DNA from 2 places in the Actinoplanes sp. NPDC021490 genome. Region 2 is predicted to be linked to the other one. Evidence: riboswitches for the same ligand, from Rfam matches in the RefSeq annotation. Region 2 holds a riboswitch; the other holds the start of a gene.
What was found. Region 2 has a riboswitch for glycine ahead of gcvP (aminomethyl-transferring glycine dehydrogenase). Riboswitches for the same ligand answer to the same signal wherever they lie in the genome.

Region 1: it holds a riboswitch for glycine, as region 2 does, so the genes downstream of both, ACZ3I4_RS19745 (L-serine ammonia-lyase) here and gcvP (aminomethyl-transferring glycine dehydrogenase) in region 2, are expected to answer to the same signal.

What each region holds. Positions count from the first base shown of each region.
Region 1 covers NZ_JBVHFW010000006.1:372,886-383,882, reverse strand. Annotated here, with positions in the region: gene ACZ3I4_RS19760 (carbohydrate ABC transporter permease) at 1-528, shown strand, start outside; gene ACZ3I4_RS19755 (carbohydrate ABC transporter permease) at 525-1,403, shown strand; gene ACZ3I4_RS19750 (glycoside hydrolase family 16 protein) at 1,442-2,632, shown strand; glycine riboswitch at 2,718-2,811, shown strand; glycine riboswitch at 2,815-2,899, shown strand; gene ACZ3I4_RS19745 (L-serine ammonia-lyase) at 2,941-4,380, shown strand; gene ACZ3I4_RS19740 (tetratricopeptide repeat protein) at 4,444-5,265, opposite strand; gene ACZ3I4_RS19735 (hypothetical protein) at 6,080-7,993, shown strand; gene ACZ3I4_RS19730 (ATP-binding protein) at 8,058-10,598, opposite strand; gene ACZ3I4_RS19725 (ATP-binding protein) at 10,613-10,997, opposite strand, start outside.
Region 2 covers NZ_JBVHFW010000006.1:248,105-259,101, reverse strand. Annotated here, with positions in the region: gene ACZ3I4_RS19200 (nucleotidyltransferase domain-containing protein) at 1-203, opposite strand, end outside; gene ACZ3I4_RS19195 (nucleotidyltransferase domain-containing protein) at 200-874, opposite strand; gene mgrA (L-glyceraldehyde 3-phosphate reductase) at 916-1,911, opposite strand; glycine riboswitch at 1,963-2,067, shown strand; gene gcvP (aminomethyl-transferring glycine dehydrogenase) at 2,145-4,949, shown strand; gene ACZ3I4_RS19180 (DUF5999 family protein) at 5,130-5,330, opposite strand; gene ACZ3I4_RS19175 (chorismate-binding protein) at 5,456-6,667, shown strand; gene ACZ3I4_RS19170 (hypothetical protein) at 6,781-7,629, shown strand; gene ACZ3I4_RS19165 (SigE family RNA polymerase sigma factor) at 7,647-8,138, shown strand; gene def (peptide deformylase) at 8,168-8,656, shown strand; gene ACZ3I4_RS19155 (Lrp/AsnC family transcriptional regulator) at 8,653-9,084, opposite strand; gene ACZ3I4_RS19150 (EamA family transporter) at 9,195-10,022, shown strand; gene ACZ3I4_RS19145 (alpha/beta fold hydrolase) at 10,087-10,923, shown strand.

The DNA of each region.
Region 1 (10,997 bases), 120 kb from region 2:
TGGAGTTTTGTCTACAACCCGAACACCGGCCTGCTCAATTCGGGGCTGCGCGCGATCGGACTCGGCGGGCTGGCGAGGTCGTGGCTGGCGGAACCGGCGTGGGCATTGATCGCCGTGATGGCGGTGCTCGTGTGGTCGTCGGTCGGTTTCTATGTCGTGCTGTTCAGCGCGGCCATCGAGGGCATTCCGGGCGAGCTGTTCGAGGCGGCCAAATTGGACGGGGCCGGGAAATGGGCCACGTTCTGGAATGTGACGTTGCCGCTCGTCCGCGAATCGGTGCAGGTCGCCTTCGTCTATCTGGGCATCGCGGCGCTCGACGCCTTCGCGGTCGTGCAGATCATGACCGTGGGGCCGGGCGGGCCGGACGGCGCCACCGAGGTCATCGGGATGTCGCTCTACCGGACCGCTTTCTCGTACGGGAAATTCGGCTATGCCTCGGCCATGGGGGTGGCGCTGTTCTTCGCCACTCTGACCCTGGCCGTCTTCGCCCTCCGGGCGGGTCGCAAAGAGCGGTTGGAGCTGGCATGACGATGCTGCAAACCCGCCCGGTTCCGCAGGTCACCCCGCCCGCGCCGGCCCGGCGGACCGTTCGCAATCCCCTTCCCGGCCTGGCCATGTTCTGCTGGGCCGTGGTCACCGCCCTGCCGTTGCTCTGGGCCGTGGTGAGCTCGTTCAAGTCGGACAACGAAATCCTCAACGAACCGTGGTCGCCGCCCTCGACCCTGCATTTCGAGAACTGGGAACGGGCCTGGACGGCGGCCAGCATCGGGCGTTACTTCCTCAACAGCCTGATCGTGGTCGGGGGCGCGCTGATCCTGACGATGCTGCTCGGCTCGCTGGTGGCGTACGCGCTGGCCCGCTATCAGTTCCGCGGCAACCGGGTCATCTATTACCTGTTCGTCGCCGCGATGTTCTTCCCCGTGTTCCTGGCGCTGGTCCCGCTCTTCTTCGTCGTGCAGCAACTGGGACTGCTCGGCACCTATCCGGGGCTGATCCTGGTCTACGCGGCGTACGCGGTGCCGTTCACGGTGTTCTTCCTGCATTCCTTTTTCCGCACGCTGCCCAGCGAGATCGCCGAGGCCGCGTTTCTCGACGGCTGCTCGCACGGCGCGGTGTTCTTCCGCGTGATGCTGCCGATGGCCCGCCCCGGGCTGTTCGCGGTCGGCATCTTCAATTTCCTCGGGCTCTGGAACCAGTACCTGCTTCCGCTGGTTCTCAATCCCGACCCGGACCGGTACGTCCTGGCGCAGGGTCTGGCCGCCCTGTCGGTCAGCCAGGGGTATCGCAGCGACTGGAGCGGTCTGTTCGCCGGCTTGACCATCGCCATGCTGCCGGTGCTGATCGCCTACGTCGCGTTCCAACGGCACATCCGCGCCGGAATGACCGCCGGCGCGGTCAAGTAACACCCCCATCCCCATTCCTCTTTGGGAGGAGTCTGCTCGTGAAGATCGACAGACGTCAATTAGCGGCCACCCTGGTCGCCGTTCTCGCGGGGGCGGGCGCCGTTGCCCTCTCCTCGGAACCGGCCGCCGCGGCCGACTGCGGCTACCTGTTCGACGACTTCCACTACAACTCATCCTCCGACGCCGCGCTGACCGCCAACGGCTGGACCCCGCGCAGCTACCAGGGCGGACCGGGCGTGCCCGGCGCCAACTGGTCACCCAGCAACATCACGTTCCCGACCAGCGGCGGCCAGAAGGTGCTGCAACTGACCGCCTCGACCGACGGCACCGGCGCCGGCACCAACCACGCCGAGCTGTACTCGACCCAGAAGCGCTACCTGGAAGGCACCTACGCCAGCCGGGTGCGGTTCACCGACACCCCCGTCAGCGGCAACGACGGCGACCACATCAACCAGACGTTCTTCACGATCAGCCCGCTCAACGGCGACCTCGACCCGACCTACAGCGAGCTGGACATCAGCGAGTACCTGCCCAACGGGGGCTGGGGCGAGCAGGGGCCGATCAACTACCAGACCACCTGGTACACGTACCGCGCCGAGCCCTGGTACGCCGACAACCTGCACTCCGAGCAGCGCAGCTCCCTCGACGGGTGGCACGACCTGGTGGCCCAGGTGGCCAACGGGCACGTCGTCTACTACATCGACGGCGTGCAGGTCGGCGATCACGGCGGCAAGTTCTTCCCGCGCCAGACGATGACGATCAATTGGAACCTGTGGTTCATCGACACGGCGGCACACACCGGCGGCCTCTCGACGTATGTCGAGCAGGTGGACTGGGTGTTGTTCGCCAAGAACCAGGTGCTGTCGCCGTCGCAGGTGACGTCACAGACCGCCGGTTACCGTACGGCGGGCAGCCGGTTCGTCGACACGGTGGCCTCGACCGGAGGGTGCACCAGCAACCCGCCGACGACGCCGCCCACCACCCCACCCACGACGCCGCCGACCACACCCCCGACGACGCCGCCCGGTACGAGCTGTGCCAACTCGCCGAACTGGGCCTTCGGCTCGGTTTACACCGGCGGCAACCTGGTGAAGCACGAGAAGAGCAAGTACGGCGACCCGAGCGGCCCCAAGTCCGGGGAGGGCGTGCACCTGTGGCGCGCCCGCTACTGGACCCAGGGCTCGGAGCCGGGCTGGACCGAGCAGTGGCAGGACCTCGGCCGCTGCTAGCCGGTTAACCTGGGGGAAGCGGGGCGCTCACGTCCCGCTTCCCGCAGGATCTTGATACGTTGCGTCCACACAACTTCATACCGCTTTGGCTGCAGCGGGAGAGTCCCCTCGGGTTGGGGGGCGCCGAAGGAGCAACTTCTCCCTCAGAATCTCTCAGGCACCCGTACCGCTGTGGCCGGCAACTCTGGAAAGCCGGGAACCTTCCCGCGCCCAAGGTGCAAATCGGCCGTTCGCCGGCCGATGAAGCTCTCAGGCCCCATGACAGAGCGAGGGAGGCCTACCTTTTTGCCGGATTAGGGAGCCTCCCCATGGCCGTGTCTGTTTTCGACCTTTTCTCGGTGGGCATCGGCCCGTCCAGTTCCCACACGGTCGGCCCGATGCGCGCCGCCCGCATGTTCTCCACCCTGCTGGGCTCGCTTCCACCCGCTTCGCCCGTGTCGGTTCCCCCCGCTTCGCCCGTCTCGCTTCCGCAGGCTTCGCCCGTGTCGGTTCCGCCCGCTTCGCCCGTCTCGCTTCCGCAGGCTTCGCCCGTCTCGCTCGTTCGGGCGGAGTTGTTCGGGTCGCTCGGCGCGACCGGGCACGGGCATGGCACGCCCAAGGCGGTGCTGCTCGGGCTCGAGGGCTCCGACCCCGAGACGGTCGACGTGACCACGGCCGACGCGCGGGCCGCGGCCATCCACGCGCGCGGGGCGCTGACTTTGCCGTCCGGTGCCGAGATCGCCGTCGACCTGGTGCTGCACCGCCGTCGCACGCTCCCCGGGCATCCCAACGGCATGACCTTTTCCGCGTACGCCGCCGACGGCTCGGAGATTCTGCGCAGGACGTACTACTCGGTGGGCGGCGGGTTCGTGCTGGACGAGACGGGCGTCGTCCGCGCCGACCGCACCCCGCTGACGCACCCGTTCGCGAGCGGCGCCGACCTGCTCGGCCTGACCTCGTCGACCGGGCTGTCGATCTCCCGGCTGATGCTGGAGAACGAGACGGCGTGGCGTTCCGCGGCCGAGACCCGTACCGGCCTGCTGGAGATCTGGCGGGTCATGCGGGACTGCGTGGCGGCCGGGCTCGAGGCCGAGGGCGTGCTGCCGGGCGGGCTCAAGGTGCGCCGGCGGGCGGCGGCGACGGCCCGTCAGCTGCGGGCGGCCGGCAACCCGGTCGAGCATTCGATGGAGTGGCTGACCGCGTACGCGATGGCCGTGAACGAGGAGAACGCGGCCGGCGGCCGGGTCGTGACCGCCCCCACGAACGGCGCGGCCGGCATCATCCCGGCCGTTCTGCACTATTACATGAACTTCGTCCCCGGCGCCGACGACGAGGGCGTGGTCCGTTTCCTGCTGGCCGCGGGCGCGATCGGCCTGCTGTTCAAGGAGAACGCCTCCATCTCGGGCGCCGAGGTCGGCTGCCAGGGCGAGGTCGGCAGCGCCTGCGCGATGGCCGCGGCCGGGCTGGCCGAGGTGCTGGGCGGCACCCCCGAGCAGGTGGAGAACGCGGCCGAGATCGGCATGGAGCACAACCTGGGCCTGACCTGCGACCCGGTGGGCGGCCTGGTGCAGATCCCGTGCATCGAGCGCAACGGCATGGCCGCGGTCAAGGCGGTAACCGCGGCCCGCATGGCCCTGCGCGGCGACGGCCGCCACCACGTCTCCCTCGACAAGGTCATCAAAACGATGAAGGAGACCGGCGCCGACATGAAGGTCAAGTACAAGGAAACCGCGCGGGGCGGCCTGGCCGTGAACGTCATCGAATGCTGATCACCCTGACGTCAACGGGTGACTAGCTGAGCCCGGCCCCCGTTGCGTGCTGGGCGTTTCACATCAGGGCTGTTTCCGGCGGCGGTGGGCGGCCTTTCCCCGCGTGCCGTCGGGCCGGGGCTTTCCGCCCATGCGCAGCAGGACCCCGCGACGGGTCTCGGCGGCCACCCGGGTTTGCGGGTGGGTGGTGCCGAGCGTGCCGACCAGGCGGTCCACCGTGTCGTCGAGCAGCTTGCGGGCGGGCAGCAGCGCGCCCGCGGCCACCAGGGAACGGGCCAGCTCGTGGGCGCAGCGCAGCGTGTCGGGATGGTCAGGGCCCAGCGTCTCGCGCCAGCCGGTGTGCAGTTCGGTGGCGATCGTCCGGGCCGGGCGCGCCTTCCCCCGGTGGAGCAGGCTCACCACCAGGCTGCAGGCGGCCGCCCGGAGCACGGGGTCGGTGCTGTGCGCGGCGTCCGAGGCGATCAGGTGGGGCGCCAGGGCGGCCCAGCGTGGCCACGCCGACGGGTCGGCCACTTGATCGGGCACGGCCGCGGCGACCAGAATTCCCGCGTACGCCCGGCACACCCCCGCCGCCTCGTCGCCCAGATCGTCGCGGACGGCCGCCCGCACCGGATCGGGCACCCGCAGACCCTGGCTGCCCCGCTGCACGAGGCCGGGCTCGGCCAGCGCCGCCACCAGACCGTTGAACTGCAACGGCGCCACCCCGCCGAGCGGGCGCGGCAAGATCGGCAGCGACCGGGTGAACACGTCGACCGGCACCGGCGCCGGATGCAGAACCGCGCACAAACACAGCAGCTGCGCGGCCGCCGGATGCTGCTCGCTGAGCGTCTCCAGCGCCCGCCCGATGTCGTCGGGCGCCCCCGCCGGTCCCCGCTGCCTCGGCACCCCCGGCACGGATGTCCCCACCGTCCCGACCGGCCCAGCGCGATCAGCCGGCCCAGCGCCATCAGTGGACCCAGCGCCATCAGTGGGCCCAGCGCCATCGGCCGGCCCAGCGCCGTCAATGGACCCAGCGCGATCAGTGGGCCCAGTGCGATCAGTCGGCCAAGCGGGGTCGGCCGGCCCAGCGCCATCAGCCGACCCAGCGCGGTCAGCCGGCTCAGCGGAATCAGCTGGGCCGGCGGGATCAGCTGGACCGGTGGGTCCGGCCGGACGGGTCGCATCGGCTGGACCAGCCGGGCCCGACGGACCGGGCGGCCGGCCGCCGGCGGCGGCGGGTGTGTCGCCGGTGCCTGGCGGGTCCGCTGCGGGCCGGGGTGACGGGACGGCGGCGCTCGGGACGGCGGACCCGGGCTCGACGGCCGGGACGGACTCTGGCGCCCCCATGACGGCAACCTCCTCGACGGCGGGATGCACGTGCGCGTACGACATGGGTTATAGCCGCCGCCCCGCGGGCGCCCGGCCCCGCGGGCGTACCGGGAAACGGTCTTGAATCTCGGCCGCGGACGGTTGCTTTCGCTGGTGGGGACGCTGCCGGCGAAGATCCTGGCCGGGATTGCCGGACGCGGACCGGGGGAGCGGCCGGGTGCGGAACATGGCCGCATCAATCGAACGAGTGACGACCGGGGCATCGGGATTCATGCGCGGCACCGTAGCGAATTCTCCCGGTCGGCCGGCGGTTATCCACAATTGACCGGCTTCGATGCAAGTTATCCACAGGGGACTTCCCATCGGCGGGCGCTGATGGTTACGTGTGCGCATGAGACGGAGAGGCGCCTTCATCGCACTGCTGGTCGCCGCCTTGGTCGGGGCTTCCGCTACCCCGGCCGGCGCGGCGGCTCCGGCATACCGCTATCACTTTCTGACGCCCGGCGGGCAGCCCAAGCTCACCGAGACGGTGCCGGTCAACGTGGTCTTCGTCGGCTACGAACCGGGGCAGGTCGGGGCGGGCGCCTTCAGCGGCGAGCTCGCGAAGCGGTACGAGCCGGTCGTGCGCTCGCGCCTGTCGTACGACGTGGTCGAGAAACTCGGCATCACCTACAAATACGACTACCGCCTCAAATACACCGACCGGGCGTACGAGGACAGGTTCTTCAAGCAGCTCGCCAAGCTGGCCAAGCCGGCGCCGCTCACGCAGTATCAGACGGCCTACAACGCGCAGCCCGGCGCCGTCCTCGACATCACGGCCAACCACACGATCGACGCGCCGAGCGTGGAGAAATACCTGGCCTTCCACCCGCCGTCGGGCGTGGACACCCGGCGCAACACGGTCTTCTTCGTCAACTGGTACGGGCGGTCCGACTTCAAGTTCCACGTCTACACCAAGACCGGCGAGCCCGATCCCGACACCGGCTACGACTTCGGCGCCAACCGTGACAGCCGCAAGATGATCGCTTGGGGCGGCACGACCGCCGACGACGAGGAGACCGGTCTCGGCGCCACCCGGCGGGTCTGGTTCCACGACCTGTCGGCCGGGCCCGAGTCGGTGACCGAGAACTACGACGTGACCAACCCCGACGTCGACGGTGACGACGAGCCCGACTATCGCATGCCGCCGATCTGGGAATATGCCGCCAACGGCTATCGTGCGCCCGGCGCGCTGGCCGGTGACCTCGGCAAGATCACGCGCTATGTGGCGATGAACCTGCTGATGACGACGTCGCCGCTCTACCCGGTCGAGCTGCCGACGGCCGAGCCGCCGCGATCCATCAACATCGACAGCAACACGTACGAGGGCTGGCCCGGCGTGGACGCGTCCGAGCAGTACATGACGCCCAAGCTCGTGGTGAAGGAGCTGTCCGAGCTGCGCTGGCGCAACCGGCTCGACTACGACAACCAGGATTTCGCGCTCGACGCCAAGAATCGTGAGTGCTACGACGGCTTCGAGACGGGCGTGAGCTGCTATCCCGACAGTGGGCTGCCGTCGGACGCCAACCTGTTCCTCTACAACCGGGACAACCTGGCCCGCACCAAGGACGACGGCCGCAAGGTCGACTACGAGCTGCCCGTCTTCAACTACGTCCTGCCGCCGGAGGTCGACCCGTCGCTGCTCGGGTTCGCCGACGACGACTGGGCGACCGGCACCCAGTCGTACGTGTTCAACTTCCTCTCCAAGAGCATCGTCGACAGCGGCTACGGGCTGACCACCACGACGATCCACGAGGTCGGCCACCACCTGGGCATGTCGCACCCGCACGACGGTTACGACAGCGAGAGCGGCCTCGCCTACGGCCCGAGCGGTCCCACGTTCTTCGCCTGGTCGGGCGACGAGAGCAATTCGATGATGAGCTACATCGACGTCAACTGGGACTTCTCGCAGTTCGACCGGGACAACAGCGACCGGTTCCTGACCGCCGCCTACTGGGAGGCCGCGAATCGGCTGGCCGCGACGATCCCGGGCGGCAAGGCCCGCGGTGACCTGGCCGCGGCCGACGCGCTGCTGGGGCTGGCCAAGGCCGCGTTCGCCAAGCACGAGTACCGGACCGCGTACGCCCTGGCCGATACGGCGTACGGCAAGGTCGTCGCGGGAGCCAAGAAGGCGGGCGTCGACCCGTCCTCGGCCGCGAAGGCGATGGCCGCCGAGGCCGCCGGTGAGCGGGCGAAACCGGACGTGAAGAGCCCGCACGAGTTCATCGACACCCTCGACCCGCAGGGCCCCCGCGCCCAGCCGTGACGAGTGTGGCCGGCGGCGGGTCGATGCCCGCCGCCGGCCACGTGTCACCGGAGGAGGCCCCCGCTCAGCGGCTGCCGGTGACCCCGGCGAGCAGGGCACGGACTTCGTCGGCGCCGGGGACGCCCAGCTCGGTGTAGAGCGAGAGCGCCAGCTCGTAGTGGGCTCGGGCCGAGGTGGGATCGCTCAGGGACTGGCCGATGCCCTCATGGGCGCGGGCCAGCTGATGGCGGTTGTCGAGGGCGGCGGCGATGTCGCGGGCCGTCGTGTGGTGCGCCAGCGCCTCGGCGTCGCGGCCGGCCGCCCGCAGCGCCTCGCCGAGACTGTTGAGCACCCAGCACTCGTGGTCCTGGTTACCGGCCTCGCGGAAGATGGCCAGGGCCTGCTCGTAGGACTCGCACGCCCGGTCGATCGAGCCCAGGCTGGCGTGCAGCGCGCCGAGGCTGTCGAGGGCGCCTGCCTCGCCGTGGCGGTTGCCGGTCTGCTGATAGAGCTCGATCGCCTGCCGCAGGTGGTCGTCGGCCGCCTCGGGCCGGCCCTCCCGCACGTCGATCTCGCCGAGCCCGTGCAACGCCCCGGCCTCGACCGCCGGGTTGCCCACCTCGCGGGCCACGGCCAGCGACTGCCGGTAGTAGTCGGCCGCCTCGGCCAGGCGTCCCGCCCGGTCCAGGACCGACCCGATGCCGGCCAGCATCGTCGCCTCGACCACCCGGTGGCCGGCCCGGCGGTTGAGCTCGAGGGCCTTGACCTTGTAGTCGATGGCCGCGGGGTACCGTCCGGCGCGCTCGGCGGCGAGGCCGAGGTTGAACAGGACGCGGCCCTGTCCGGCGTCGTCGCCGGCCTGCCGGAACAGTTCGAGGGCCTGCCGCAGGTGTTCCTCGGCGGATTCGGGACGGCTCAGCCGCAGGTGGGCGACCCCGATGTTGGACAGGGCGACCGCCTGCCCCTCGGTGTCACCGGCGTCCCGCGCCGCGCGCAGGGCATGACCGTGCATGGTCAGCGAGTCGTTGTGCTGGCCGCCGCCCAGGTGCCGCGCGACGGTCCGCGCGAGCCGGGTGGTGTGCGCCGGCCAGCCGTGCGAAGCGGTGTGCGCGGCCACCGAGACCAGGGTGGGGCGCTCGGTCTCGAGCCAGGCCAGCGCGGCCCCGCTACCGCTGAGATCGGGTGCGGGCGTACGGGCCGGGGGGATCTCGGCGCGGAGGTCCGCCTCCTCGCCCGGGTGCAGGGTGTCCATGGCCGCCGCGGCCGTGGTCAGGTAGTGGTCGAACAGGCGGGTCAGCGCCGCGTGGCGGTCGGCCGGGCGCTCCTGTTCGAGGGCCTGCGTCGCCGCGTAGGCGCGGACGAGGTCGTGGAACGAGTAGCGGCCCTCGGACGCCGGCAGAACCAGGTGGTCGGCGCGCAGCTCCTCCAGCCCGGCCCGCGCGGTGGCCAGGTCGGTGCCGATCAGCGCGGCCGCCGCGTACGCGTCGAAGTCCTGACCCGGGTGCAGGGCGGCCAGGCGCAGCAGCCGTTGCCGGGCGGCGGGCAGGTGCCGGTAGGACAGGTCGAGGGCCACCTCGACACCGGAGTCGAGGCGCTGTTCCTCGTGGCGCCGGCTCATCCGCTCGGCGTGGTCGGTCAGGTTCCAGCCCGTCGTGTGACGGATGTGCCCGGCGATCAGGCTGAGCGCGAGGGGCAGGTAGCCGCAGTGCCGGGCGATCGCCGCGAGCGCCCGCGGGTCGGGCCCGAGGGGGACTCCCGCGACGGCATCGGTCAGGAAGTCGACCGCCTCCGCCTCCGAGAAGACGTCGACCGCGAGGGAGGTCGCAGCGGGCAGGCCGGTGAGGCGCCGCCGGCTGGTGATCAGGGTGAGGCACCCCGGGGCGCCCGGCAGCAGCGGACGGACCTGGTCGGTGTGGCCCGCGTTGTCCAGGACGACCAGGGCCCGTACGCCGGTGAGCCGCTCGGCGTAGGCGGCTCTCAGCGCGTCCAGGCCGTGCGGGACCCGGTTGCCGGGCACGCCGAGCAGGCGCAGGAACCCGTCCAGGACGGCCGCCGGATCGGCCGGGGGCTGCGACTCGTCGGGGTGGAACCCGCGCAGGTCGACGAACAGCACGTGGTCGAACGGCTCCTTCTCGTGGAGCCGGTGCGCGGCGTGCACGGCGAGCTGGGTCTTGCCGACCCCGGCCATCCCCTCGAGCGCCGAGATCACCACGGCGCCACCCGCGTCGGCGGCCTGCCGGAGCGCGTCCAGCTCGCCGAGGCGGCCGGTGAACCCCGGCAGATCGTCGGGCAGGCTGCCTTGTACCCGCACCTGGGACACCGCCTCGGTCTCACCGGCGATGACCCGCAGCGCCCGGCGCCACCGGTCCACATAGTCCTCGTCGGGGTGCAGCGCCCCGACCACGGCCAGGACCAGGTCGGTGTTGAGGCGGCGCCGGCCGGGCTGGAAGACCTCGGCCACGGTGGAGCGGCCCGGCCGGCGCGCCGCGGTCCAGGCCGCGGCCACCCGCTCGGTCAGGGCATCGAACGAGGGGTTGCCGGCCTGGGCCTTGAGCAGCCGCAGCCGGTCGACGAGATCGTCGAGGGAGCCGGCCTCGGCCGGGTCGGGCAACTGCGCGGAGGGCATCGGTGACTCCAGGATCAGGGGCGGGGCAGAGATGCGAGCTCGGCCCGGATCTCGCCGGCGTCGGGGACGCCGAGGTCGGTGTAGAGGGCCAGAGCCTGTTCGTAGTGGGGGCGCGCCCGGGCCGGGTGGCCCAGCGCCTGGTGGGCCCGGGCGATGCCGGCGTGGGCCCGGGCCAGCTGATGGCGGTTGTCGAGCGCGGCGGCCAGGGTGCGGGCCGACGAGTGGTACTCCAGGGCCTCCGCGTGCCGCGCCGCCACCCGGACCGCCTCGCCCAGGCCGTTGAGCACCCACGACTCGTGGTCCTGGTTGCCGGCCTCGCGAAAGATGGCCAGCGCCTCGGCGTAGTAGACGACCGCCTGGTCTACCTCGCCCAAGCGGGTGTGCAGCACGCCGAGGCTG
Region 2 (10,997 bases):
ACGCCGGCGGACTGGACCGTTTCGGGGCCGGTTCGCAATCCGACGACTTCGGCCGCGGGCAGCAGGTGGGCGGCGCGCAGATCGAGGTCGGAGTCGATGGAGGCGAAGCCGTACAGGTGGGCGCCGCTGACCGTGGCGAAGACCACCGGATAGGGCAGTGCCGCGACCACTTCGGCCGACCAGGAGGGCACGGTGACGGTCATTCCAGCCCCTTTTCGCGTACGCGGGAAAGCAGTTGATTGATGGTGTCGCGGTCGGGGGCCGCGGGCAGGTCGGTGGCCGAGGCCGCGAGGGTGAGGTCGGCCTGCAGGGAAGTGGCCCAGGAGGTGACCGAGTCCCAGGTCATCGCGCCGTTCCTGATGTCGAGCAGCGTGGACCGCAGCGGGGTCACGTCGACGAGGACGTCGCCGGTTCGCAGCACGTGGGCGCCGGCCAGGAGCAGCCGGATCATGTGCATGGCCTGTTTCCAGTTGGTCTCGCCGGTGCGGGCGCGCCGGGCCGCGACGCGGTTGAGCTGGTCGCGGGCGTATTCGCCGTACGTGGTGGCGACCTTTTGGGAGAGGAATGCGCCCCGCAGGGACAGCAGTTCGGAACCGGCGGGGGAAACGGTTTCGACGATGGGGGACCAGAGCACTTCGAGAACGGTCGGGTTGGCTTGCAGGGCGAGCGTGCAGAACCGTTCGATTTCCCACGAGAACTGTTCGGGTTGCGGCCCGTCGAGGTGGGTGGGCGGCTTGTCCAGCGTCCAGAAGGAGCGGGTCGGGGCGACGAACACGCCGCGGCGGTCGTGGTCGGAGCCGGGCCCGGAGAGTCCGTACGCCCGCGATCCGACCACGACTGCGAGAACCGTGTGCCGCTCGACCAGTTCGATCATGCGGACGACGGTAGTGACGCCGGGCGGGAAATGCCGCCGATTTACAGGTCGAGGACCGTGCCGTCGATGTCGCCGATCTCGGATTCCGTCAGCGACAGGTTGCCGATGGTGGCGACGTTGTTCTCGAGTTGCCCGACGCTGCTGGCGCCGATGATGACGCTGGTCATCCGCTCGTCGCGCAGGGCCCAGGCGAGGGCCATCTGGGCCAGTGACTGGCCGCGTTTGCGGGCGATGTCGTTGAGCGAGTGAATGCGTCCGAGGGTCTGCTTGTCGAGCGCGTCCTCGTTGAGGAAGTGGCTGGTGCGGACGCGGGAATCGTCGGGAATGCCGCCGAGATAGCGGTCGGTGAGCAGGCCCTGCTGCAGCGGGCTGTAGGCGATGCAGCCGGCGCCGGCGTCGGCCAGGGTGTCGAGCAGATTGTCCTTCTCGATCCAGCGGTTGAGGATCGAATACGACGGCTGGTGAATGAGCAGGGGCGTGCCCAGGTCGCGCAGAATGGCCGCGGCCGCGGCGGTCTGCTGCGAGTTGTAGTTCGACAGGCCGACGTATTGGGCTTTGCCCGCGCGGACCACGGCGTCGAGCGCGCCCATGGTTTCCTCGAGCGGCGTCTCCGGGTCGGGCCGGTGGTGGTAGAAGATGTCGACGTAGTCGAGGCCGAGCCGTTTCAGCGACTGGTCGAGCGAGCTGATCAGGTATTTGCGGGAGCCGAAGTCGCCGTACGGGCCGGGCCACATCTCGTAGCCGGCTTTGGTCGACACGACGATCTCGTCGCGGTGCGCCTTGAGGTCGGTGGCCAGGATGCGGCCGAAGTTCTCCTCGGCGCTGCCGGGTGGCGGGCCGTAGTTGTTGGCCAGGTCGAAGTGGGTGACGCCGAGGTCGAACGCGCGGCGGACGATGTCGCGCTGGCGCTGCCAGGGACGTTCGTGGCCGAAGTTGTGCCACAGGCCGAGTGAGATGACGGGCAGCCGGAGCCCGCTTCGTCCGGTCCGCCGGTAGGGCATGGTGTCGTAGCGGTCGCCCGCGGGGGTGTAGGTCACAACCCCACCCTAGAGACGAGGGTGGTCTCCATGATCGCTGGTAGGTTGGGTGCCAGCCATGCGGGAGAGTCCGCCACGGCCGGAAACGGTTGAGGGCGGCGCCGAAGGGGCAAATCCTCCCCGGAACCTCTCAGGCAAAAGGACCGCGTGGGCAGGCGACTCTGAAGCATTCCTCGGACGGGATGTGACAGAGGGGGAGGCCGCCTTGTCGACCTCTCTCTCAGGAGTCCGTCATGACGTTCGCGAACCGGCATATCGGGCCGGACACCGACGAGCAGACCCACATGCTCAAGACCATCGGGTATGCGTCGCTGGACGCCCTGATGGACGCCGCGGTCCCCGAGGTGATCCGCTGGCACGGGTCGCTGGATCTGCCCGCGGCGGCCTCCGAGGAGGAGACGATCGCCGAGCTGCGCGCGATCGCGTCGCAGAACCGGGTGACGACCTCGATGATCGGGCTGGGCTACTACGGCACGCACACCCCGGCGGTGATCAGGCGCAACGTGCTGGAGAACCCGGCCTGGTACACGGCGTACACCCCGTACCAGCCGGAGATCAGTCAGGGCCGGCTGGAGGCGCTGCTGAACTTCCAGACCATGGTGACCGACCTCACCGGGCTGACCACGGCCAACGCTTCGATGCTGGACGAGGGCACCGCGGTGGCCGAGGCGATGACACTGGCCAAGCGGGCTTCCAAGAGCAAGTCCCAGGTGTACGTGGTCGACGCCGACACGCTTCCGCAGACGCTCGCCGTGCTGCGGACCCGGGCCGAGCCGCTGGGCATCGAGCTCGCCTTGGTGGATCTCGGCGCCGGTGAGGAGCTTCCGGGCGAGTTCTTCGGCCTGCACCTGCAATACCCAGGAGCTTCCGGCGCCGTACGGGATCACGCGCCGGTCATCGAGCAGGCGCACGCTCAGGGCGCGCTGGTGACCGTGGCGGCCGACCTGCTGGCGCTGACGCTGCTGCGCGCGCCGGGGGAGATCGGGGCGGACATCGCGGCCGGCACCACCCAGCGTTTCGGTGTGCCGCTCGGCTTCGGCGGGCCGCATGCCGGTTACCTGGCCGTGCGGGCCGGGCTCGAGCGTTCGCTGCCGGGCCGCCTGGTCGGGGTGTCGAAGGACGCGGACGGCGCCCCGGCCTACCGTCTGGCGTTGCAGACCCGGGAGCAGCACATCCGTCGTGAGAAGGCGACCAGCAACATCTGTACGGCGCAGGTCCTGCTGGCCGTGATGGCGAGCATGTATGCGGTCTATCACGGTCCGCAGGGGCTCCGCGACATCGCCAAGCGGGTGCACAACCACGCGTTGACGCTGGCCGGGAGTCTGGCCTCCGGGGGTGTCGAGGTGGCGCACAACGCGTTCTTCGACACGGTGACGGCGGTCGTTCCGGGCCGGGCGGAGTCGGTGGTGGCGGCGGCGGCCGAGGCGGGCATCGACCTGCGGCTGGTGGACGCCGACCGGGTGTCGGTCGCGGCCGACGAGACGACGACGGAGGCGCATGTCGCCGCCGTTCTGCGGGCTTTCGGCGTACGGGAAACCGCTGTTGCTGATTGCGGGGCGAAGCCCCTGGGGCGCACGAGCGAATACCTGACGCATCCGGTGTTCAGCTCGCATCACTCCGAGACGAGCATGCTGCGCTATCTGCGCAAGCTGTCCGACCGGGACTACGCGCTGGACCGGGGCATGATTCCGCTCGGGTCGTGCACGATGAAGCTGAACGCGACCACCGAGATGGAGCCGGTCACCTGGCCGGAGTTCGCCAACATCCACCCGTACGCCCCGGCGTCGAACACGGCCGGCTACGAGCGGCTGGTGGCGACGCTGGAGGGGTGGCTGGCCGAGATCACCGGGTACGACGCGGTGAGCGTGCAGCCGAACGCGGGTTCGCAGGGTGAGCTGGCCGGGTTGCTGGCCATTCGCGGCTATCACCGGTCGCGGGGCGAGGCCCACCGTGATGTGTGCCTGATCCCGTCGAGCGCGCACGGCACCAACGCGGCCAGCGCCGTGATGGCCGGCATGCGGGTGGTCGTGGTGGCCTGCGACGACCTGGGCAACGTCGACATGGCCGACCTGCACGCCAAGGTCGAGAAGCATGCGGAGTCGCTGGCGGCGATCATGGTGACCTACCCGTCGACCCACGGCGTGTACGAGACGTCGATCGCCGATCTGTGCGCGGCCGTGCACGAGGCGGGCGGTCAGGTCTACGTGGACGGGGCCAACCTCAACGCGCTGGTCGGGTTCGCCCGGCCGGGCAAGTTCGGCGCCGACGTGTCGCACCTCAACCTGCACAAGACGTTCTGCATCCCGCACGGCGGTGGCGGTCCTGGGGTGGGCCCGGTCGCTGTCCGGTCGCACCTGGCCGAGTTCCTGCCGGGCGACCCGCTGCAGCCGGGGGAGCACCACGCGGTGTCGGCCGCGGCGCACGGCTCGGCCGGCATTCTGCCGATCTCGTGGGCGTACCTGCGGATGATGGGTCCGGACGGGCTGGCCGCGGCGACCGGCACGGCCGTGCTGACGGCGAACTATGTGGCCGCGCGGCTGCGTGAGCACTTCCCGGTGCTGTACGCGGGCAACAACGGCCTGGTCGCGCACGAGTGCATCCTCGACCTGCGGCCGATCACCAAGGCCACCGGTGTCTCGGTCGACGACGTGGCCAAGCGGCTGATCGACTACGGGTTCCACGCGCCGACGATGTCGTTCCCGGTGGCCGGAACCCTGATGGTGGAGCCGACCGAGAGCGAGGATCTGGCCGAGCTGGACCGTTTCGTGGCGGCGATGATCGCCATCAAGGGCGAGATCGACCAGGTGGCTGCCGGGGTGTGGCCGGCCGGGGACAATCCGCTGGCCAACGCCCCGCACACGGCGTCGGCGGTGACGGCCGACGAGTGGGAGCACCCGTACCCGCGGTCGGTGGCCGGGTTCCCGGCGGGGGTGGACCGGACGGCGAAGTACTGGCCGCCGGTGCGCCGCATCGACGGGGCGTACGGGGATCGCAATCTGGTCTGCTCGTGCCCCTCGCCGGAGGCGTTCGAGGACTGATCCGAATGAGGCGCGTTCCGTTCGCGGGACGCGCCTTCCCGTCCGCCGCGCGAATCGTCGTCGTTCACGCGGGCCGGCCGGGTCGGATGGGGATCGTTCGACTACTCTGTGTAACCATGTCGAACGGTGGTGCCGAACCTCTCAACGGGTCTTTCAACGACCTCTCAGAGGCCGTTCAGCTCAGGCCGCGAGAGCGTGTGGCGCGGGTCCCCGGTGCGGCTCGATCATGGTGCCGTCGGGCAAAATCTCGCCGGTGTCCTCGAAGACGATGACGCCGTTGCAGAGAAGGCTCCAGCCTTGCTCTCGGCACGTCGAAACGGTGCGGGCCGCCTCACGATCGGTGGCGTCTGCGCTGGGACAGGGGGTCTGGTGCTGGCACATTGTGTGTTGCTCCGGTCGGGGGGTTGTGTGATGACTCACAACGACGGTGACGGACGTTACCGCAAATCGAACGACGACGGATCGAGCGGGTGACGGTGTCTCCATTGACAGAATCCTCGCTTCCGATGGTCCACGGAAGCCGGTCGTTCGGCCACTCTGCGGCCCACCCTTCTGTGTCGCCGCCGGGTCGTCCGGCGTCCTGCCAGGGCCGTCACCGTGCGTCAAATTCGTTCCAGTGGTTCAGGAGTGACGGTGGCGACCCCGCAGAGCTTGTCTCCGAGTACCTGGCCGACAACGGACTCCGCGTGCGAAACATTGGCCGAACGGATGACCAGGTTTGTCCGACCGGCGCTGGCTCGGTCTGCGGCGCGGCACTGTACGTGTCGGCCGATGCCGGTTCCGTAATGTCCGGAGGCCCCCTCGGCGCCCCTTCACCGGTGCCGGGCATCCCCGATGTGTACGCGGTTGTCCATGTCCATACCGATTCGCCGCCTTCGCGCCCCGGGGAGCCCGCCGTCAAGCCCGGATTCGAGCTGGGGGAGTGGACCCCGTCGTGGACGCCGCAGGAGCATGCGGCCGCCGTCTCGGCCGTCCGGGACGCCATCGGGCGCGGTGACGTCTATCAGGTCAACGTCGTCGGCCACACCAGCGCCCCGTACGCCGGTTCGCCGCTGGCCGCCCTGCACCGGGTGGCCGCGTTGCCCGGCGCGCGCTACGGCGGCGTTCTGGCGGGCCCCGGCTGGGCGCTGGCCACCGCCTCACCCGAGACGCTGGTCGAGGTGCGCGCCGGGCGGGTCGTCACCCGGCCGATCAAGGGCACCCGCCCGGCGACCGCCGCGGGCCGCCGGGAGTTGCTGGCCTCGGCCAAGGAACGGTCCGAGCACGTGATGATCGTCGACCTGTCCCGCAACGATCTCGCCCGGCTGCCCGGCGCGGGCCCGGTGACGGTCGACGAGCTTTTCGCCGTACGCCGCTGGTCCGGGCTCTGGCAGGCCGAGTCGGTGGTCTCGGCCCCGATCGACGGCCCGCTCGCGCTGCCCGACCTGCTGCGGGCCCTGGTCCCGGGCGGCTCGGTCACCGGCGCCCCCAAGGTCGCCGCCCTGTCGCAGATCGCCCGGCTCGAGCCGGTGGGCCGCGGCGTGAGCATGGCCGCCGTCGGCTGGATCGGCCACGACCACGTCGACCTGGGCCTGACCATCCGCACGGTCGCCGCCGACGGTGACCGCCTCCACGCGTGGGCCGGCGGCGGCATCGTCTGGGACAGCGACCCGGCGGCCGAGGTGGCCGAGGCCGCGGCCAAGCTGGCCCCGGTCCAGGCGGCCCTGGCCGGCCGATAAGTGGCGCGGCCGGGCACCATTGGTCACGCTTTGGCGTCGGCGCCTGCCGGTGGTCACCGAACGGACGGGCCGGCTCGTCTTTGCCCTAGATGGGTGCGGAAAGGGTTTCGTTTGTGACCGAGGACCTCCGGGCGTTGATGCGGGCCGAGCTCGACAGCGAGCGGCCGCCGCCGCTGGGTGACATGGTGGGCGCCGCCGTGCGCGACGGCCGGCGCATCCGCCGGCGCCGCCGCCGGGCCGGCACGGTGGGCGCGGGCGCGGCCGGGCTGCTGGCCGTCGTGCTGTTGGGCGGTCTCGCCGCGCATTCCGAGCCCCGCCGGGCGGTCGTGGCCGAGCCGGCCGCTCCGGGTCAGGCGCCGGCCCTTCCGGCGAGCACCGCCCCGATGGCCCGGGCGGCGCAGAAGTCTCCCGGATCTGTGCCAGTCACCGTAACGCCCCCCGCGACGGCGCCCCCGGAGCGTAGTTTGGCGGTCCACAGCGGCGTCGAAAGCGCTGCCGGACCGCGGAAGAAGGCGACAACGGGGGCCATGCTTCATCTTCTGACCCAGTTACTCCCGCCCGGACGGACGAGTCACGCGGCCGTCGCGGCCAACGACGATCTGCACGTGCAGATCTACCTCGATCGGGGCGACGGGCCCGGCATGCTGCGGATGACGATGGGCCGGCTGCCCGCCGACAGTGCCCGCGGCGCCACCGCGGCCGTCTCGATCGTGCCCGTGCCCGACAACTGCGAGCAGAGCTACGTCGTGGTCTCGCGCTGGCCCGACGGCACGTCCGTGCAGCTCGACGTGGCGTCCTGCCTGGCCGGCCGGGACGGCGTCAACCCGCCCGGCCGCGAGGTGCTCACCACCGACGAGGCCATCACGATCGCCACCGACCCGCGCTGGGGCATGATCATGGATGCCGGCCTGGTCGACGACGGTGACAAGCGGTTCGGCCGGGCCCCGGTGTTCGTCTCGTGACCGGCGGTGTCCGCCTCATGACCGACGAGGAGCAGTTCGTCGAGTTCGCCGGCGCGCACGCCGAGCGGTTGCGCACGACGGCGTTCATGCTGTGCCGCGACTGGCATCTCGCGCAGGACCTGACCCAGAACGCGCTGACCAAGCTGTTCCTGTCGTGGCGCCGGGCCTCGGAGTCGGACAACCTGGTGGCGTACGCGCAGAAGATCCTGCTCCGGGTCTTTCTCGACCACCGGCGGCGCCGCTCGTCGTCGGAGTCGGCCAGCGAGGTCCTGCACGAGCCGGCGTACCGGGAAAGCCATGAACTGCGGCTGACCATGCTCGACGCGCTGGCCCGCCTGCCCGAGCGTGACCGCGCGATCGTGATCCTGCGCTACTTCGAGGACTACAGCGTCGACCGGGTCGCCGACGTGCTCGAACTGCCGGTCAGCGTGGTCAAGAGCCAGACCCGGCGTTCGCTGGCCAAACTCCGCGAACTTCTCGCCTCCGAGCAGCTGGCCCTGTTCGGCTAGGCCGGTAACGAGCCGATAGCCTTTCCCCCATGACGGTACGGCCCATCAGGATCATCGGCGATGCGGTGCTGCGCACCGAATGCGACCCGGTCACCTCGTTCGACGCGGAGTTGCGCGCCCTGATCGACGACCTGGAGGACACGGTTCGCGAGCCCGGCCGGGCCGGGGTGGCCGCGCCGCAGATCGGTGTGAGCGCGCGCGTGTTCTCCTACAACGTCGACGACGTGGTCGGTCACATGGTCAACCCGGTGCTGACGGCCCTCGAGGGCGAGCAGGACGACGACGAGGGCTGCCTGTCCATTCCCGGCCTCTACTTCCCGACCAGGCGCGCGATGTCGGTCACGGCCACCGGTTTCGACCGCCACGGCGAGCCGCTGGTGTTGCACAGCACCGGCTTCCTGGCCCGCGCCCTGCAACACGAGACCGACCACCTCAACGGCACGCTCTACGTCGACACGCTGACCGGTGACGTCCGCCGCCAGGCCCTGCGCGAGATCCGCCGCCTGCCCCGCGCCTAAACCAGCGGTGACCGCGGCTGGACCGGGGTCGCGACCACGAACGAGCTGTTCGTCTGGCCGTGCATGAGGAACCGGTCGAGCAGCGGCTCGAGGTCCTCGATCGCCGCGACGTGCACCTTCATCAGGAAGCAGTCCTCGCCGGAGATCCGGTGGCATTCGCTGACCTGCGGCGTGGCCCGGGCCAGCGCGGCCAGCTTGGGCAACTGACCCGGCCCCGGGCGGATGCGCACCCACGCGGCGACCGGCAGCCCGACCGCGGCCGGGTCGATGTCGACGCGATACCCGCGGATCACGCCGCTCTGCTCCAGCCGGGACAGCCTTTCCCGTACGGCCGGGGCCGACATCCCGATTTGCCGGGCCAGCTCGGCCGTGCTCGCCCGCGGATCGTCCCGCAGGGCCCGCAGCAACCGCCGGTTCGCCTCGTCCATTCGATTCGGGAACCGTTCGCCGTTCAGGCTTTCCGAAGCCGACACTATTGGCCTCCCGCGCCGTCGATCGCTCATGGTCGTACGCCCGGTGTCTTTCGAGACTAGAAGGCGTGCCGCCATACCTCTACTTCGTCGTCAGCGCGATCTTCCACTACCTGGGCCCGGCGCTGGCCGTGCTGCTGTTCGCCCGCATCGACGCGCTCGGCGTCGCCTGGCTGCGCATCGCCACCGCCGCCGTCGTCCTCGCCCTGTGGCGCCGCCCCTGGCACGTACGCCGCACCCGGGTCCTGTGGGCCTGGGCGGCCGTACTGGCCCTGATGAACAGCGTCTTCTATCTGGCCATCGACCGCCTGCCGCTGGGCACCGTGGCCGCGATCGAGTTCCTGCCGGTGATCGTCCTGGCCGCGTTCGCCGCCCGCACCCCCCGCAACCTGGCCGCCCTGGCCGTCGCCGTGGCCGGCGTCTACCTGCTGACCGACGTACGCCTGGTCGCCTCCCCGCTCGGTTTCGCCCTGGCCGGCCTGAACGCGGTGCTGTTCGCCCTCTACATCGTCCTGAGCCACCGCATGGCCGCCGACGACGGCATCGACGCCCTGGCCATGGCCATGCTGATCGCCGCCGTGCTGGCCCTGCCGTTCGGCATGATCCCGGCCCTGCCCGCCTTCAGCGACCCGCTGCTGCTGGCCGCCGCGGCCGGTGTCGGGGTGTGCTCGTCGGTCATCCCGTACGTCACCGACCAGCTCGCCATGGCCCGCCTGCCGAGAGCCACGTACGCCCTGATGGTGTCGTTGCTGCCGGCCGTGGCGACGGTGATCGGGATAGTCGTGCTGTCCCAGTGGCCGTCGTGGGGCGAAGTGGCGGGGGTGGTTCTGGTCGTGGCCGGGGTGGCCTTCCATCAGGAGCGGCCGCGCTCGCCGGCCGAACCGAAACCGGCGTGACTTGCTGTCCCCGGTGTACTTCTGGGGGCAATGCACAGCGGGCCGGAGTGGGATGATCACGCAGGTGAATGCCACGATCTACCGCAGCGAGGCCGGCCGGGACAATGTGCGTCGGTGGTGCGAAGGTCAGCTCGATGCCTGGTCGGTCGACCATCAACGCGATGTGCTGCACGCCGGAGGGCTCGACACCCACCTGCTGCGTGCCGGCGCAGGCTCGCTGTCCGTCGTGTTCGTCGCCGGAGACCGGTTCAGCGCTGCGGCCTGCCTGCCGCTGCTGACCGTGCTGGCTCGTCGCTACCGGGTCATCGCGGCTGACGTGCCGGGTCAGCCCGGGCTCAGCAGCGACGTCGCCCCGGCCGACGGCCGTCTTGCCTGGTACGGGTCGTGGCTGGACCGGGTGGTCGAGGACGCGACGACCGGCCCGGTGGTGCTGCTCGGCCATTCGTTCGGCGGTGCAGTCGTGCTGGCGGCCCGTAGTCCCCGCATCCACGGGAAGGTGGCGGTCTCGACCGGTGGCTTGTGCTCGGTCCGGTTGACGCCCGGCATCCTGCTGGCCTTCACCGCCTGGATGGCCCGGCCGGGCCCGACCAGCAGCGACCGGTTGCTGCGAGCACTGTCCGCGCCCGGCAGCAGCGTCCGGCTGGAACTGGCCGACTGGATGACCCTGGTCGCCCGGCATACCCGCCCGGTCAGCAGCAGCGACATCGTCTCGGCGCCATCGGCGGTCCCGGTCGTCGTTGCGACCGGGCAGCATGACCGCCTCATCTCACCGCAGCGCCTGCGACCCGCGGCACGCCGCATCCTCGACGCCGAGCTGCGCGTGATACCTGCCGCCGGTCACCTGGTCACCGAGGAATCCCCTGAGCAACTGGTCGAATTGATCGCCACTTTGGCAGGCTGAATCGGCCGTGTGCCGCAAGTTGACCGGGCAGCAGTCCAACATCTCGGCCGGCCACCGGCTGACAGTCGACCTAA